DNA from 2 places in the Streptomyces sp. NPDC047974 genome. Region 1 is predicted to be linked to the other one. Evidence: riboswitches for the same ligand, from Rfam matches in the RefSeq annotation. Region 1 holds a riboswitch; the other holds the start of a gene.

Evidence for each region. A riboswitch is a leader RNA that binds a small molecule or an ion and turns the genes downstream of it on or off. The one in region 1 is predicted to bind cyclic di-AMP.
Region 2: it holds a riboswitch for cyclic di-AMP, as region 1 does, so the genes downstream of both, AB0E19_RS05430 (LysM peptidoglycan-binding domain-containing M23 family metallopeptidase) here and AB0E19_RS31145 (M23 family metallopeptidase) in region 1, are expected to answer to the same signal.

The regions. Positions count from the first base shown of each region.
Region 1 is NZ_JBEZNU010000029.1:51,493-58,852, reverse strand. It holds gene AB0E19_RS31160 (GNAT family N-acetyltransferase) at 1-1,750, opposite strand, end outside; gene AB0E19_RS31155 (HPr family phosphocarrier protein) at 1,954-2,235, shown strand; gene AB0E19_RS31150 (GntR family transcriptional regulator) at 2,401-3,084, opposite strand; gene AB0E19_RS31145 (M23 family metallopeptidase) at 3,302-4,072, opposite strand; cyclic di-AMP (ydaO/yuaA leader) riboswitch at 4,080-4,241, opposite strand; gene AB0E19_RS31140 (pitrilysin family protein) at 4,567-5,931, opposite strand; gene AB0E19_RS31135 (pitrilysin family protein) at 5,958-7,310, opposite strand.
Region 2 is NZ_JBEZNU010000002.1:524,480-531,839, reverse strand. It holds gene AB0E19_RS05450 (aspartate aminotransferase family protein) at 1-842, shown strand, start outside; gene AB0E19_RS05445 (helix-turn-helix domain-containing protein) at 918-1,547, shown strand; gene AB0E19_RS05440 (DUF6126 family protein) at 1,567-1,731, shown strand; gene AB0E19_RS05435 (tyrosine-protein phosphatase) at 1,754-2,575, opposite strand; cyclic di-AMP (ydaO/yuaA leader) riboswitch at 2,970-3,125, shown strand; gene AB0E19_RS05430 (LysM peptidoglycan-binding domain-containing M23 family metallopeptidase) at 3,130-4,086, shown strand; gene AB0E19_RS05425 (SGNH/GDSL hydrolase family protein) at 4,248-5,060, shown strand; gene AB0E19_RS05420 (STM4011 family radical SAM protein) at 5,047-5,916, opposite strand; gene AB0E19_RS05415 (STM4012 family radical SAM protein) at 5,925-7,262, opposite strand; gene AB0E19_RS05410 (STM4013/SEN3800 family hydrolase) at 7,259-7,360, opposite strand, start outside.

The DNA.
Region 1 (7,360 bases):
CGGCGGCGAGCGCGTCCCGGAAGTCGGCCGGGGTGGCGCCGGTCGTCAGGTCGAGGGGCCGCTGCGGGCGCAGGCCCTCGGTGAGGCAGGCGTCGTACGCGAGGAGGCCGAGGGACTCGGAGTTGCCGAGGATCGCGACGCGCGGGCCCGCGGGCAGCGGCTGTCCGGCGAGCAGCACCCCGGCGTCGACGAGCTCGGTGACGGTGTCGACGCGGATGACGCCGGCCTGGCGCAGCAGCGCGGAGACGGTGGCGTGCGGGATGCGGCTGACGGGGACGCGGTGGCCGGGCGGGGCGCTGCCGCTGTGCCGGGCGCCCTTGACGACGACGACCGGCTTGACGGCGGCGGTGCGGCGGGCGAGCCGGGCGAACTTGCGGGGGTTGCCGAGGGACTCCAGGTAGAGGAGGACGACGTCGGTCGCGGGGTCGTCGTACCAGTGCTGGAGGACGTCGTTGCCGGAGACGTCCGCGCGGTTCCCGGCGGAGATGAAGGAGGAGAGGCCGGCGCCGCGCCGGTGCAGCCGGGCGAGGAGCGCGACGCCGATGGCGCCGGACTGGGTGAAGAGGCCGATGCGGCCGGCGGCGGGCAGCTCGGGGGCGAGGGAGGCGTTGAGCCGCACGTCCTCGGCGGTGTCGATGATGCCGAAGGCGTTGGGGCCGATGATCCGCATGCCGTACGAGCGGGCCTGGCGGACCAGGGCCCGCTGCCGCTCGCGGCCTTCGGCGCCGCCGCTCTCGGCGTAGCCGGCGGAGAGGACGACGAGTCCGCGCACCCCGTGCTCGCCGCAGTCGGCGACGACCTCGGGGACCCGCTCGGCGGGGACGGCGACGACCGCGAGGTCGACGGGGGCTCCGATGGCGGCGACGGAGGGGAAGGCGGGCACCCCGTCGAGTTCGGCCTCCGCGTCCGCGCCGAGCGCGGGGTTGACCGCGTACACCTGCCCGGTGAAGCCGCCCGCGAGCACGTTGCGCAGCACGGTCCTGCCGACCCCGCCGGGGGTCCGGCCGGCGCCGACGACGGCGACCGACCGGGGGGCGAGGAGCCGCTGGACGGAGCGGGCCTCGGCGCGCTGTTCGCGGGCGCGCTGGACGGCGAGGGAGCGGTCGGTCGGTTCGAGGTCGAGGTGGAGGCGGACGGAGCCGTCCTCGAAGCTGCGCTTCTGGGTGTAGCCGGCGTCCGTGAACACCTTGATCATCTTGGTGTTGGCGGGGAGCACCTCGGCGGCGAAGCGGCGGATGCCGCGCTCGCGGGCGACGGCCGCGATGTGTTCGAGGAGGGCGGAGGCGACGCCGCGGCCCTGGTGGGCGTCCTGGACGAGGAAGGCGACCTCGGCCTCGTCGGCGGGGAAGGAGGCGGGGCGGCCGAGGTCGTTGATCCGGTCGTAGCGGACGGTGGCGATGAACTCGCCGCCGACGGTGGCGGCGAGGCCGACCCGGTCGACGAAGTCGTGGTGGGTGAAGCGGTGGACGTCCTTGGCGGAGAGCCGGGGGTAGGGGGCGAAGAAGCGGTAGTACTTCGACTCGTCCGAGACCTGCTCGTAGAAGCTGACGAGCCGGTCGGCGTCGTCGGCGGTGATGGGTCGGATGCGCGCGGTGCCGCCGTCCCTGAGCACGACGTCGGCCTCCCAGTGGTCGGGGTAGGCGTGCCCCTCCGGCTCCGGGCGGCCGGCCGCCGCCCCGCCCGCGACCCCGGCCTCGGTACCGCCTCCGGCCCCGCCCGGTCCGTCCGTCTGCTCCGACGCGCTGCGCATGGGCAAAGCCTACGGCCGGGGTCCGGCACCGGCACCGTCCGCGCGCCCACTCCCTGGCGGTACACGGCTCGCGCGGCCTCCCGGCCCCGTGCAAGGTAGGAGGGCCGAACGTCGCACGGATGCGGGACCTCGGTCGGCAGGAGCACGCCGCAACCCGTGAGAGACTGGTCTAGACAACCGCTGAAGACCTGAAGGGCAACACCATGGCTGAGCGCCGCGTCAACGTCGGCTGGGCCGAGGGCCTGCACGCCCGCCCCGCCTCCATCTTCGTCCGTGCCGCCACGGCCTCCGGTGTCCCCGTGACCATCGCCAAGGCCGACGGCAACCCGGTCAACGCGGCGTCGATGCTCGCGGTCCTCGGCCTGGGCGCGCAGGGCGGCGAGGAGATCGTGCTCGCCTCGGAGGCCGAGGGTGCGGAGGCCGCGCTCGAGCGCCTCGCCAAGCTCGTCGCCGAGGGCCTCGACGAGCTCCCCGAGACGGTCTGACCCGGCGGGTCGATCCACAGCTCTCCCCGACGGCCGTGTCCCCGGAATTTTCCGGCGGATGCGGCCGTCCGGCATTTCCGGGGTCGGGGAATTAGCTATTCGGAGAGTTTCCGGGCAGCCCGAAAGAGGCCCTGGAATTGCTATTCTTTGTATACGGCGTCCGTGTTAATTCCGGACGCTCGCCGTGTTGACGGCATGTTGCGAAACCCTCACACGGCCCCGCTCGGGCCTTTTCAGCCGGTGCAGCGGAAGCGTGTGCTCGGCGTGCTGCGCGGTGAGTGCGCGGGCCCGTTCGGCGTCCCCGCGGGCGATGGCGTCGACGATCGCCCCGTGTTCGGCCCAGGCCTCGACGGGCCGGTCCGGCTGGTCCACCACGTACATCCAGGCGATCTTGTGGCGCAGCTGGGTGAGGAGCGCGGCGAGCGCCGGGGAGCCCGAGGCCTGGGCGAGCGTCTCGTGGAACCAGCCGCCGAGCGCCCGCAGGTCCTCGCCCTGCCCCCGGCGGGCCCGCTCCTGCCCCAGCCTGACCAGGCCCCGCAGCACCTTGAGGTGGGCGTCGGTGCGCCGCTGGGCGGCCCGGGCCGCCCCGAGCGGTTCGAGCAGCGCCCTGACGTCGAGGAGGTCGGCGGCCTCCTGGTCGGTGGGCTCGGCGACATGGGCGCCCGCGTGCCGGCGGCTGACGACGAAGCCCTCGGACTCCAGGGTGCGCAGCGCCTCGCGGACCGGGACGCGGGAGACGCCGTAACGGCGGGCGAGCTGTTCCTCGGTCAGCCGGCTGCCGCGCTCGAAGATCCCCGAGACGATGTCGTCCCGGATCGCCGTGCATACCGATTGCGCGGGAACCCGCATGTCCGACCTCCGTATTCGCTCCGCGCGCACCGAATTCGAGCAGCGCCGTTCACGCGACTCTATTGCAGGGCGCGGGAAATTCCGATGCCCCCTCGGAATTCGTCCGGTTCGCGGTGGAATCCCTCCGGATCCGGAGCACCGCACCCGCTCGCCGGGGCGCGAAAAGGCCCCGGCTCGTGGGAGCCGGGGCCTTTCGGTGCAGCGGGGGCGCGGGACGTCAGAGGCTGACGCCGCGGGCGCGGAGGTACGCGACGGGGTTGATGTCGGAGCCGTACTCGGCGGTGGTCCGGGCCTCGAAGTGGAGGTGCGGGCCGGTGGAGTTGCCGGTCGAGCCGGAGACGCCTATCTGCTGGCCGGGCTCGACGCTCTGGCCGACATAGACGCCGATGGACGACAGGTGGCCGTACTGGGTGTACGTGCCGTCGTTCATCCGGATCACGATGTTGTTGCCGTACGCGCCGCCCCAGCCGGCCTCGACGACGGTGCCGGAGCCGACGGAGACGACCGAGCTGCCGTAGGAGGCGTGGAAGTCGACGCCGGAGTGGCTGCCGGAGGACCAGAGCGAGCCGCCGGTCTTGTAGCCGGTGGAGACGTACGAGCCGGCGACCGGGAGGTTGAAGGAGGCGAGCCGGCGGCGCTCGGCCTCACGGGCGGCGCGCTCCTTGGCCTCGCGGATCTCCTGGGCGCGGGCCTCGGCCTTGCGCTTCGCCTCGGCGCGCGCCTTGGCCCGGGCCTCGGCCTCGGTGGCCTCCCGCTCCTGGGCGGCGGCCTGCGCGTTGACCTGGTCGGCGATGGACTCGTCGGCGATCACCCGGGTGAGGCCGGTGTCCTCGGGGGAACGGTCGTCCGTGTCGGCGGCGAGCGCCGGGGAGGCCAGGGTGCCGACGACGCCGGTGGTCGCGAGGGCGGCCACGCCGGCGATGCCGGCGCTGCGGCGAGCCAGTCGGCTCGCACCACGATGCTTCCCGGTGGCACGGGTGAACGCCAAGACGGTTCCTTTCCTTCCTTCTCGCCTACCGGGTTAGCTGACGGGTTCGGAGCAGGAAGGTCTCCTACGGACCCCTCCGCGTGGCGAAGGCGTCCGATTCACCCCAGGGACTGCGTGGGTCCCCGGCTCCCCAGGCTCGCGCCTGACGGGGACTCGGCGATGTCTGTCCGGTTGCCGCGGGTGCGGCGCGTGCGTCGGGTCGGACAGACGGATCGACGCTAGGCCGGACGGATGTCGATCGCCAAACAGACACGCTCATTTGTAAGACATGCCACAGGGCATACGATCATCTTTGACGCCGTAACGGACAAAGCGGAGGTCTCCGGCGCTTCTACGCACCGGAGACCTCCGCCCGGGGTTGACGACCGGTCAACTCACCGTGGGCCTACTCACCCGGAGTCAACTCACCATGGGTCGGCTCACCCCGAGGTCGGCTCCCCACGAGGTCGGCTCCCCACGAGGTCGGCTCACCACGAGGTCGGCTCACCCCGGGATCAGCTCACCACCGTCACCTCGCCGATGCCGAGGGCCCGCACGGGCTCCTCGATCTGCGACGCGTCGCCCACCAGGACCGTGACGAGCCGGTCCACCGGGAAGGCGCTGACGACGGCGGCCGTGGCCTCGACCGTGCCGGTCTCGGCGAGCCGCGCGTACAGCCGGGCCTGGTAGTCGTCCGGGAGGTGCTGCTCGACCTGGTCGGAGAGGGTCGCGGCGACCGACGCGGCCGTCTCGTACTTGAGCGGGGCCACGCCCACCAGGTTCTGCACCGCCACGTCCCGCTCGGCGTCGGTCAGACCGCCCTCCGCCAGGGTGCGGAGCACCTGCCACAGGTCGCCGAGGGCCGGACCGGTGTTGGGGGTGTCGACCGAGCCGCTGATCGCGAGCATCGAGGCGCCGTGCCCCTCGCCGTCCGAGCGGAGCACCTGCCCGAAGGCGCGCACGCCGTACGTGTACCCCTTCTCCTCGCGCAGGACGGCGTCCAGACGGGACGTCAGGGTGCCGCCGAGGCAGTAGACGCCGAGGACCTGCGCGGCCCACACGGAGTCGTGGCGGTCCGGGCCGATCCGGCCGATCAGCAGCTGGGTCTGGACCGCCCCGGGGCGGTCGACGATGACGACCCGTCCGGTGTCGTCGGCGGTGATCGGCGCCATCGGGCGCGGCGCGGCCGGCTTGCCGCTCCAGCCGCCCAGGGTCTCGGCGAGCACCTTGTCGAGGTCGACGCCGGTGAGGTCGCCGACGACGACCGCGGTGGCGGCGGCGGGCCGCAGGTGCGCGTCGTAGAAGGCGCGGACGGCGGCGGCGTCGATGGCCTTCACCGTCTCCTCGGTGCCCTGGCGGGGCCGGGACATCCGGGTCGCGGCCGGGAAGAGCTCCTTGTAGAGCTGCTTCGCGGCACGGCGGCTCGGGTTGGCCGCCTCGTGCGGGATCTCGTCGAGCCGGTTGTCCACCAGGCGCTTGACCTCGTCCGGGTCGAAGGCCGGGGAGATCAGCGCCTCGGCGACCAGCCCGAGCGCCTTGGGGAGCCGGGAGACCGGGACCTCCAGGGAGACCCGGACGCCGGGGTGGTCCGCGTGGGCGTCGAGCGTGGCGCCGCAGCGCTCCAGCTCGGCCGCGAACTCCTCGGCGGCCCGCTCGGTGGTCCCCTCGGAGAGGGCGCGCGCCATGATCGTGGCGACGCCGTCGAGGCCCTCGGGCTCGGCGTCCAGCGGCGCGTCGAGGAAGATCTCGACGGCCACGACCTGCTGGCCGGGGCGGTGGCAGCGGAGCACCGTCAGGCCGTTGTCGAGCGCGCCGCGCTCGGGGGCCGGGAAGGCCCACGGCCTGGCCGTGCCGGCCTTCGGCTGCGGGTGGAACTCCATGCTCGTCAGGGACGTGGCGGCGTCGGTCACCGGTCCGCTCCTTCCTCGTCGTCGCCGTCGGCGCTGTCGGCGCTGTCGTCGGTGGACACCGGCTCGTAGACCAGCACCGCGCGGTTGTCGGGGCGCAGCCGGGCCGCGGCCACCTCGCGCACCTCGTCGGCGGTGACGGCGAGGACGCGGTCGACCGCGGTCAGGGCGAGCTGCGGGTCGCCGAACAGCACGGCGAAGCGGCACAGTTCGTCGGCGCGGCCGGCCACCGTGCCGAGCCGGTCGAGCCATTCGCGCTCCAGCTGGGCCTGGGCGCGCTCCATCTCCTCGGCGGTCGGGCCCTCGGCCGCGAAGCGGGCGAGCTCCTCGTCGACGGCCGCCTCGATGGCGGGGACCTCGACGCCGCCGGAGGTCTTGACGTCCAGCCAGCCGAGCGAGGGGGCGCCGGCGAGCCGCAGCAGGCCGAAGCCGGCGGCGACCGCGGTGCGGTCGCGGCGGACCAGGCGGTTGTGCAGCCGGGAGGACTCGCCGCCGCCGAGCACGGTGAGGGCGAGGTCGGCCGCGTCGCACGCGCGCGTGCCGTCCTCCGGCAGCCGGTAGGCGGCCATCAGGGCGCGGGCCGGGACGTCCTCGACGACGACCTCGCGCAGCTGCCCGCCCATGACGTCCGGCAGGGCGCCGTCGCGCGGGGCGGGCTTGCCGTCGTGGCCGGGGATGGAGCCGAAGTACTTCTCGACCCAGGCGAGCGTCTGCTCCGGGTCGATGTCGCCGACCACCGACAGGACCGCGTTGTTGGGCGCGTAGTACGTGCGGAAGAAGGTCCGCGCGTCCTCCAGGGTGGCCGCGTCCAGGTCCGCCATCGAACCGATGGGGGTGTGGTGGTACGGGTGGCCCTCCGGGTACGCGAGCGCGGTGAGCCGCTCGAAGGCGGTGCCGTACGGCACGTTGTCGTACCGCTGGCGGCGCTCGTTCTTCACGACGTCGCGCTGGTTCTCCATCGACTCGTCGTCGAGGGCGGCGAGCAGCGAGCCCATCCGGTCCGCCTCCAGCCAGAGCGCGAGCTCCAGCTGGTGGGTGGGCATCGTCTCGAAGTAGTTGGTGCGCTCGAAGCTGGTCGTGCCGTTGAGCGAGCCGCCGGCGCCCTGGACGAGTTCGAAGTGGCCGTTGCCGTGCACCTGCTTCGAGCCCTGGAACATCAGGTGCTCGAAGAGGTGGGCGAGGCCCGTGCGGCCCTCGACCTCGTGGCGCGAACCGACGTCGTACCAGAGACAGACCGCGGCGACCGGGGTCAGGTGGTCCTCGGAGAGGACCACCCGCAGGCCGTTCGCCAGGCGGTGCTCGGTCGCTGTCAGGCCGCCGGAGCCGGCCTCGGCCGTGGCCGTGTGACCCATGGGCATGTACATCCCTTCGATCGCGATCTGGAAAAGTCCTGCCACTGTAT
Region 2 (7,360 bases), on a different contig from region 1:
CCCTCGGCGACCTCGCCGCCCTGGAGCGCGAGCTCCGCAAGGGGGACGTGGCCGGCTTCGTGGTCGAGCCGATCCAGGGCAAGGGCGTCCACGAGGCACCGCCCGGCTTCCTCGCCGCCGCCCAGGAGCTGCTCCGCCGGCACGGGGCGCTGCTGATCGCCGACGAGGTGCAGACCGGCCTTGGCAGGACCGGCGACTTCTACGCCTACCAGCACGAGGACGGCGTCGAGCCGGACCTGGTGTGCGTGGCGAAGGCGCTCTCCGGCGGATACGTGCCGGTCGGCGCCACCCTCGGCAAGGACTGGATCTTCAAGAAGGTCTACTCGTCCATGGACCGGGTCCTGGTCCACTCGGCGAGCTTCGGCTCCAACGCCCAGGCGATGGCCGCCGGGCTCGCGGTCCTCTCGGTGATGGAGACCGAGGGGACGGTGGCGCACGTGCGGCGGGTCGGCGGCCTCCTGAAGGCCCGCCTGGAGGAGCTCGTGCCCCGCTACGAGCTGCTGCACGCGGTCAGGGGCCGGGGGCTGATGATCGGCATCGAGTTCGGCCGGCCGAGCTCGCTGGCGCTGCGCGGCCGGTGGGCGATGCTCCAGACGGCCCGCAAGGGGCTCTTCGCGCAGATGGTCGTGGTCCCGCTGCTCCAGCGGCACCGGATCCTCACCCAGGTCTCCGGGGACCACCTGGAGGTGATCAAGCTGATCCCGCCGCTGGTGATCGACGAGGCGGACGTGGACCGCTTCGTCACCGCCTTCACGGCGGTCATGGAGGACGCCCACGGCGGTGGCGGGCTGCTGTGGGACTTCGGGAAGACGCTGGTCAGGCAGGCGGTCGCGCAGCGCTGAGCCGGGCTCTCCCCGGGTTTTTGCCTCTGAGGCAAGAAACTTGCCTCAGAGGCATGTTCCTGGCGGAATGGACGCATGGACCACGTCCCCCGGGGCTCCACCCCGGAAACCGCCGCCCCCGAGCTCGTGCCCGACGTCGCCCCGCAGCTGCGGGCGCTGCGTCGGCGCCGGGGGCTCACCCTGGAGGCGGCCGCCCAGCGCGCCGGGCTGTCCCCGGCGCACCTCTCGCGGCTCGAGACCGGGAACCGGCAGCCCTCGCTGCCGATGCTCCTCGCCCTCGCCCGTATCTACGGTACGACGGTCGCCGAGCTGCTGGGCGAGACCCCGCCCGAACGCGACCCGGTGGTCCGGGCCGACCGCTCCGAACCGGTCGAGGCCGACGGCTGGATCTACCGGCAGGCGGGCGGCGCGGGCCGGGCCATGCAGTGCCTGCGCGTCCACGTGCCCTACGCCACCCGGGCCGACATCGTGCGCGTCCACCCCGGCGAGGAGTGGCTGCACGTGCTCGAAGGGCAGGTCCGGCTCGCGCTCGGCGACGCCGTGCACCTGCTCGGCCCCGGGGACAGCGCGCACTTCGACTCGCTCACCCCGCACCGGATCGGCGCGGCCGGCCGCGCCGGTGCCGAGGTGCTCTTCGTCCACACGCTCCTGCAGAGCCCCGCCGCCGAGCTGTGCCTGGGCGGCGGCACCCCGCACTCCCGCTGAGCCCGAAAGGCTGGTCGACATGTCCGACAAGTCAGTGAATTCCGCCCCGGTCACCGGTGAGGAGCGCGGCGAGGGGAAGTTCCCCAAGGGGCTGGTGCTCCGCCTCTTCGCCTACCTGATCGCCGGTCACCTCTTCGCCGGCTTCCTCTACCTGCTCTTCATGCTGGGCGGGCAGAACCAGTGACCGGGCGGGAGGGCCCGCGGCCTCACGCCTCCGTGAGGAACCGCTCGCGCAGCCGCTCGCGGGTCTCCGGCGCCAGCTCCAGGCCGTCCGCGAGGTAGGCGTCCACGGAGCCCCAGGTGGCGTCGATGGCCTCGAAGGCCGCCCGCAGGTACTCCACCCGCGCGTCGAAGAGCGGGCTCAGCAGCTCCATCACCTCGGGCGCCATCGCGTCCCGGGCGGTGGGGCTGCGGCGCACCTTGTAGCGGCGGTGCGGGGCGCCGGACTTCACGTAGTCCGCCTCGATGGCCTCGCGCTCCACGCCGAGGGCGAGCAGGGTGATCGCGATCGAGAGCCCGGCGCGGTCCTTGCCGGCCGCGCAGTGCATCAGGGCCGGGACGGCCTCCTCGGCGAGGGCGTGCAGGATGCGGCTGTGCTCGGCGGTCCGCTCCACGATCATCCGGCGGTACGCGGAGGTCATCCGGTCCGCCGCCTTTCCGTCGCCGAGCAGGTCCCGCAGCGTGTCGAGGTCGCCCTCGCGGACCATCCGCCAGAACTCCTTGCCGTCGGCCGGGTCGCTCAGGGGTATGTTCACGTTCCGCACGCCCGGGAGCTCCACGTCCGGACCCTCCACCTTGGCGTCGGCCTCGTTGCGGAAGTCGAAGATCGTGTGCAGGCCGAGGCCGGAGAGGAAGGCCGCGTCGGACTCGGTGGCGTCGGCGAGGTGACCGCTGCGGAAGAGGGTGCCGGGCCGGACCGCGCGTCCGTCGGTGGTCGGCAGGCCGGCCACGTCCCGGAAGTTGCGGACCGCCGCGAGCTCGGGCTCGCCGGGTTCGAGGGTCTTGACCTGCGGCAGCTGCTGCGTCACGGATGCTCCTGGTGGTAGGCGTTCACGGGGCCCGTACGAGATCGGTTCCCCCCGCAATCATCCCGTCGAGCGCGGCGCGGCGCACCCCCCTGGACGGTAATGGGCGATCTGTCCGTATTGGAAGGTCTTGGGGTAACGCGCCCCGGTTGAGGGGGAGATGGAATTCGGCGCGTGAGCAGGGTCATAGAGGTGACGGATCGTGGCCGACCGCCCGGTCCAACCCCCCTCCCCGAAAAGGGAATCGAGGGACCGTCATCCACGGAGGGTGACCGGAATTCCAGGCCCGAAGATCGTCCCGGAATGCCCGTCGAATTCCGTGGCTTGTTCGCGCCGACCCGGCTCGTCTAGCGTCGCCGTCAATCCGGTCGGACCGCCGAATCCTGCCACCGTCCGGAATTCACACCCGTCCACGCTGGCAGGAGCGGGGGACCCAAGGAAGTACGCCGGTCCCGCGACGCAGGACGGCTAGGGGTGAAGCCGCGTGAGAAACGCGGCCGGACATCTCCAGTCCGAACCCGACAGCTCACCTCGCAGGCGCCGGAGAGGAATTCGCCATGCCCGCGAAGGGTAAGCACCGCCGCCAGAAGTCCACCCTGATCACCCGTGGCCTCGTCGCCGCCGGCACCGGTGGCGCCGTCGTCGCGCTGCCGCTGATCGGCGCCACCGGCGCCCACGCCGCCGAGCAGGCCGCCCCGGCCGCCGTCTCCGGCACCGTGATCGCCGCCGCGCAGGTCCAGGCCAAAGCCGCCCCGGCCGCCAAGGCCGCCGCCCCGACCACGTACTCCGTCGTCGCCGGCGACTACCTGTCCAAGATCGCCGCCGACCACGACGTCGCCGGCGGCTGGAAGCGGCTCTACGCCGACAACCGCCAGGTCGTCGGCGAGAACCCCTCGCTGATCCTCCCGGGCATGAAGCTCACCCTCGGCGCCAAGAACCCCGCCAAGGCCGCCGCCCCGAAGCCCGCCGCCCCGGCCGCCGCGCCGAAGGCCGCCCCGAAGGCCGCCGTCAAGGCCGCCCCGAAGGCCACGGCGAAGGCCACCGAGCAGACCCGCGCCTCCCGCTCCGCCGAGCGCGCCGCGGCCCCGGCCGCCGCCGCCCCGGCCGCGTCCGGCTGGGTCGCCCCGGTCTCCGGCGGCGTCTCCACGCCGTACCGCGCCTCCGGCTCCATGTGGTCCTCCGGCTACCACACCGGTGCCGACTTCATCGCCTCCTCCGGCACCACCGTCCGCGCCGTCGGCGCCGGCACGGTCGTCTCCGCCGGCTGGAGCGGCGCCTACGGCAACGAGGTCGTCATCCAGCACGCCGACGGCAACTACTCGCAGTACGCCCACCTCTCCTCCCTGGCCGTCTCCGCCGGCCAGTCGGTGAGCGGCGGCCAGCAGATCGGTCTCTCCGGCTCCACCGGCAACTCGACCGGCCCGCACCTGCACTTCGAGATCCGCACCTCGCCGAGCTACGGCGCGGACATCGACCCGCTGGCCTACCTGCGCCAGCACGGGGTCTCCATCTGACCCGTCCGGACCAACGGACACGGCGAAGGCCCGGCACCCGCGTGCCGGGCCTTCGCCCTATTCCGGGCTTGGCAAATTCTTTATCGGTGGCATATATCACCCGCCGTCAACCCCTCCTTACGGTCGCGTAGGTCACATCCGGAAAGGAAGGATGTGCTGTCGTGGCAGACGATTCGAGAGCAACAGAAGAGAACGTGTTCGGGGCGGTCGGGGGATTCGGGTCGTACGCGGCGATCGGTGACAGCTTCACCGAGGGCGTCGGAGACCCGGGGCCGGACGGGACCTATGTCGGCTGGGCGGACCGCTTCGCGGTGCTCCTCGCCGACCAGCTGCCGGACCACCAGGAATTCCGCTACGCGAACCTCGCGGTCCGCGGCCGCCTCCTCGACCAGATCGTGGCCGAGCAGGTCCCCCGGGCCAAGGAGCTCGCCCCCGACCTGGTCACCTTCTGCGCGGGCGGCAACGACATCATCCGCCCCGGCACCGACCCCGACGACGTCGCCGAGCGGTTCGAGCGGGCGGTGCGGGACCTCACCTCCGCCGTCGGCACCGTCATGGTGACCACCGGCTTCGACACCCGTGACGTACCGGTGCTCAAGCACCTGCGCGGCAAGATCGCCACGTACACGGCCCACGTCCGCGCCATCGCCGACCGCTACGACTGCCCGGTCCTCGACCTGTGGTCGCTGAAGTCGGTCCAGGACCGGCGGGCCTGGGACGACGACCGGCTGCACCTCTCGCCCGAGGGCCACACCCGGGTCGCGCTGCGCGCCGCCCAGGTCCTCGGCCTGCCGGTGCCCGCCGACCCGGACCAGGCGTGGCCGCCGCTGCCCGCCCGCGGGCCGCTGGAGGTCCGCCGGGACGACATCCACTGGGCGCGCGAGTACCTGGTGCCGTGGATCGGGCGGCGGCTGCGCGGCGAGAGCTCCGGCGACCACGTCGAGGCCAAGCGCCCCGACCTCATGCCCCTGTAGCTCCCGGCGCCCGCCGGCCGGCGGGGATCCGCTCCAGGACCCCGCCGGCGAAGACGTCGTACAGCGGCAGCGACTCCAGGTGGACGTAGCCGATGTGGCAGTCGCACACGGCGAGGGGGCAGGCGCGGGGCCGCAGCGCGGCACGGTACGAGCCGTCGTACAGATTGCCCAGCTCCGCCTTGACGAAGTGGCAGCGGCGCACCGTCCCCGCGCCGTCCACCGACACCACCGACTCGCCGGTCCGGCAGGGCAGCCCCGCGGAGCGGTGCGGGTGCCGGCTGTAGCCGAAGAGCGGGTCGATGCCCGTCCACGCCGCCGCCTCCGCGTCGGTGTACGTGCGCCCCTCGGCGGCGTTCACCCACAGATAGACGTGGTCCGGCAGCGCCGCCCGCAGCCGCAGCGCCTCCGCGTGGTGCTCGGGCAGCCCCACCACGCCCACGCTGAAGCGGACCCCCCGGGCCGCCAGGTCCAGGGCCTTGCCGAGGAAGCGGTCGTACGGCGTCTGGCCGGGGTGGTACGTGCACCACAGCGCCAGCGTGTCCGGGTCGGCGTCGTCCAGCCAGGAGGTCCGGCAGCTCAGATTGGTCTGGATCGCCACCCGCTCCACGTGCGGCAGCCGCGACAGCTCCACCATCGCCCGCCGGTACCAGGAGCGGACGAGGCCCTCGCCCCACGGCGTGAAGAGGATCCGCAGCCGGTCCCCGTCCTGCCCGGCCGCCCACCCGGTGAACCGCTCCAGGGCCGCCCGGTCCGCCCGCAGCGTCTCCGGCGAGTCCCGGCGCTTGGCGAAGGGACAGTACGGGCAGTCGTAGTCGCAGGAGGCGAGCGGCCCCCGGTACAGCAGCGTCAGGTCCACGGCCGGCCCTACTTCGGCTCGTACGCGGCCATCGCGGCCCGTACGGCGGGGGAGAACAGCTCCGGGCCGAGCCCGTCCGAGTGCGCGAGCCCCTCCGGCGACAGCCTGAGCAGCCCCGCCGGCGCCGCACCGTCCAGCCAGCCGTACGCCGCGAACCGGTCGAGCTCCGCGCCGAAGTCCTCGTGCGCCGAGGTCCCGAACCGCTGCTCGTACCCGGCCAGCTCCATGCCCTCCGCCTGCAGCAGCGACTGCAGGAGGTGGCGGCGGCGGGCCTCCGCCCCGTCCACCCGGCGGCCCACCACGGCCCGGGAGAAGTCCCGGGTCTCCGTGTAGGCGTCGATGATCGAGCGGATCTCCCGCATGTCGACCGCGTAGTCGAAGGAGTAGTGCAGCGCGGCGGTGTACGAGCGGGCGCCGCACCCCAGGCCGATCATGCCGTCCGTCTGGCAGGCGTGGTCGTCGGGGCCCGCCGGGGCCGCGCCCGCCCGCCGGAACATCCGCATCGACACCTGCTCGTACCCCTCCGCGAGGAGGTGGTCCCTGCCCTGCCGGTAGAGCCGCAGCCGCCGCGCGTCCCACTCCGCGTCCGACTCGGCGGGGCCGGTCCGGCCCAGGCCGGTGAGCGGGCGCACGTACAGCGGGTACAGGTACAGCTCCTCGGGCCGCCAGGCCAGCGCCGCGTCCAGCGAGTACCGCCAGGACTCCGCGGTCTGCCCGTCGATGCCGTAGATGAGGTCGATGTTGAGCACCGGCACGCCGGCGTCCCGGATCCGGCCGAGCGCCGCCTCCACGTCCGCCCGCCGCTGGGGCCGGACCGCGGCCCGCGCCTCGGCGTCCACGAAGCTCTGCACCCCGATGCTCAGCCGGGTCGCGCCCCGCCCGGCGAGCACCGCAAGGCGGTCGGCGGTCGCGGTCGCCGGGGACGTCTCCACGGAGAGCGGCGCCGCCCGCAGGTCCGCGCCCATGCGGTGCTCGGCGATGTCGCAGAGCCGCTCCAGCTCGGCGGCGGTCAGGAAGGTGGGGGTGCCGCCGCCGAAGGCCGCCGCCGCGAACCGCACCGGCGCCGCGTCGCCCAGCGCCTCCCGGACGGCGACGGCCTGCCGGTCGAGCGCGTCGAGGTAGCGGGTGGTCAGCTCGTCCGGGGCGCCGATCCGGGTGAAGAGGTTGCAGAAACCGCAGCGGACCTCGCAGAACGGCACGTGCGCGTAGAGCGACAGGGCGTCCTTCGGCTCGTCCGCCCAGAGCGCCGCCAGCTCCGGCCGCTCGGGCAGCGGACGGTACGCCGTCTTGTGCGGGTAGGCGTAGACGTACGAGCGGTACGGGCGGGGGAGCGGGGTGCCGGTCACGCGGCGGCCCCCTCGGCCGGGCCGTCCAGCGTGAACTGCGCGTACGGCACCGTCCACACGACCTCGTGGCCCAGCCGGTGGCCCGTGTAGCCGTCGTC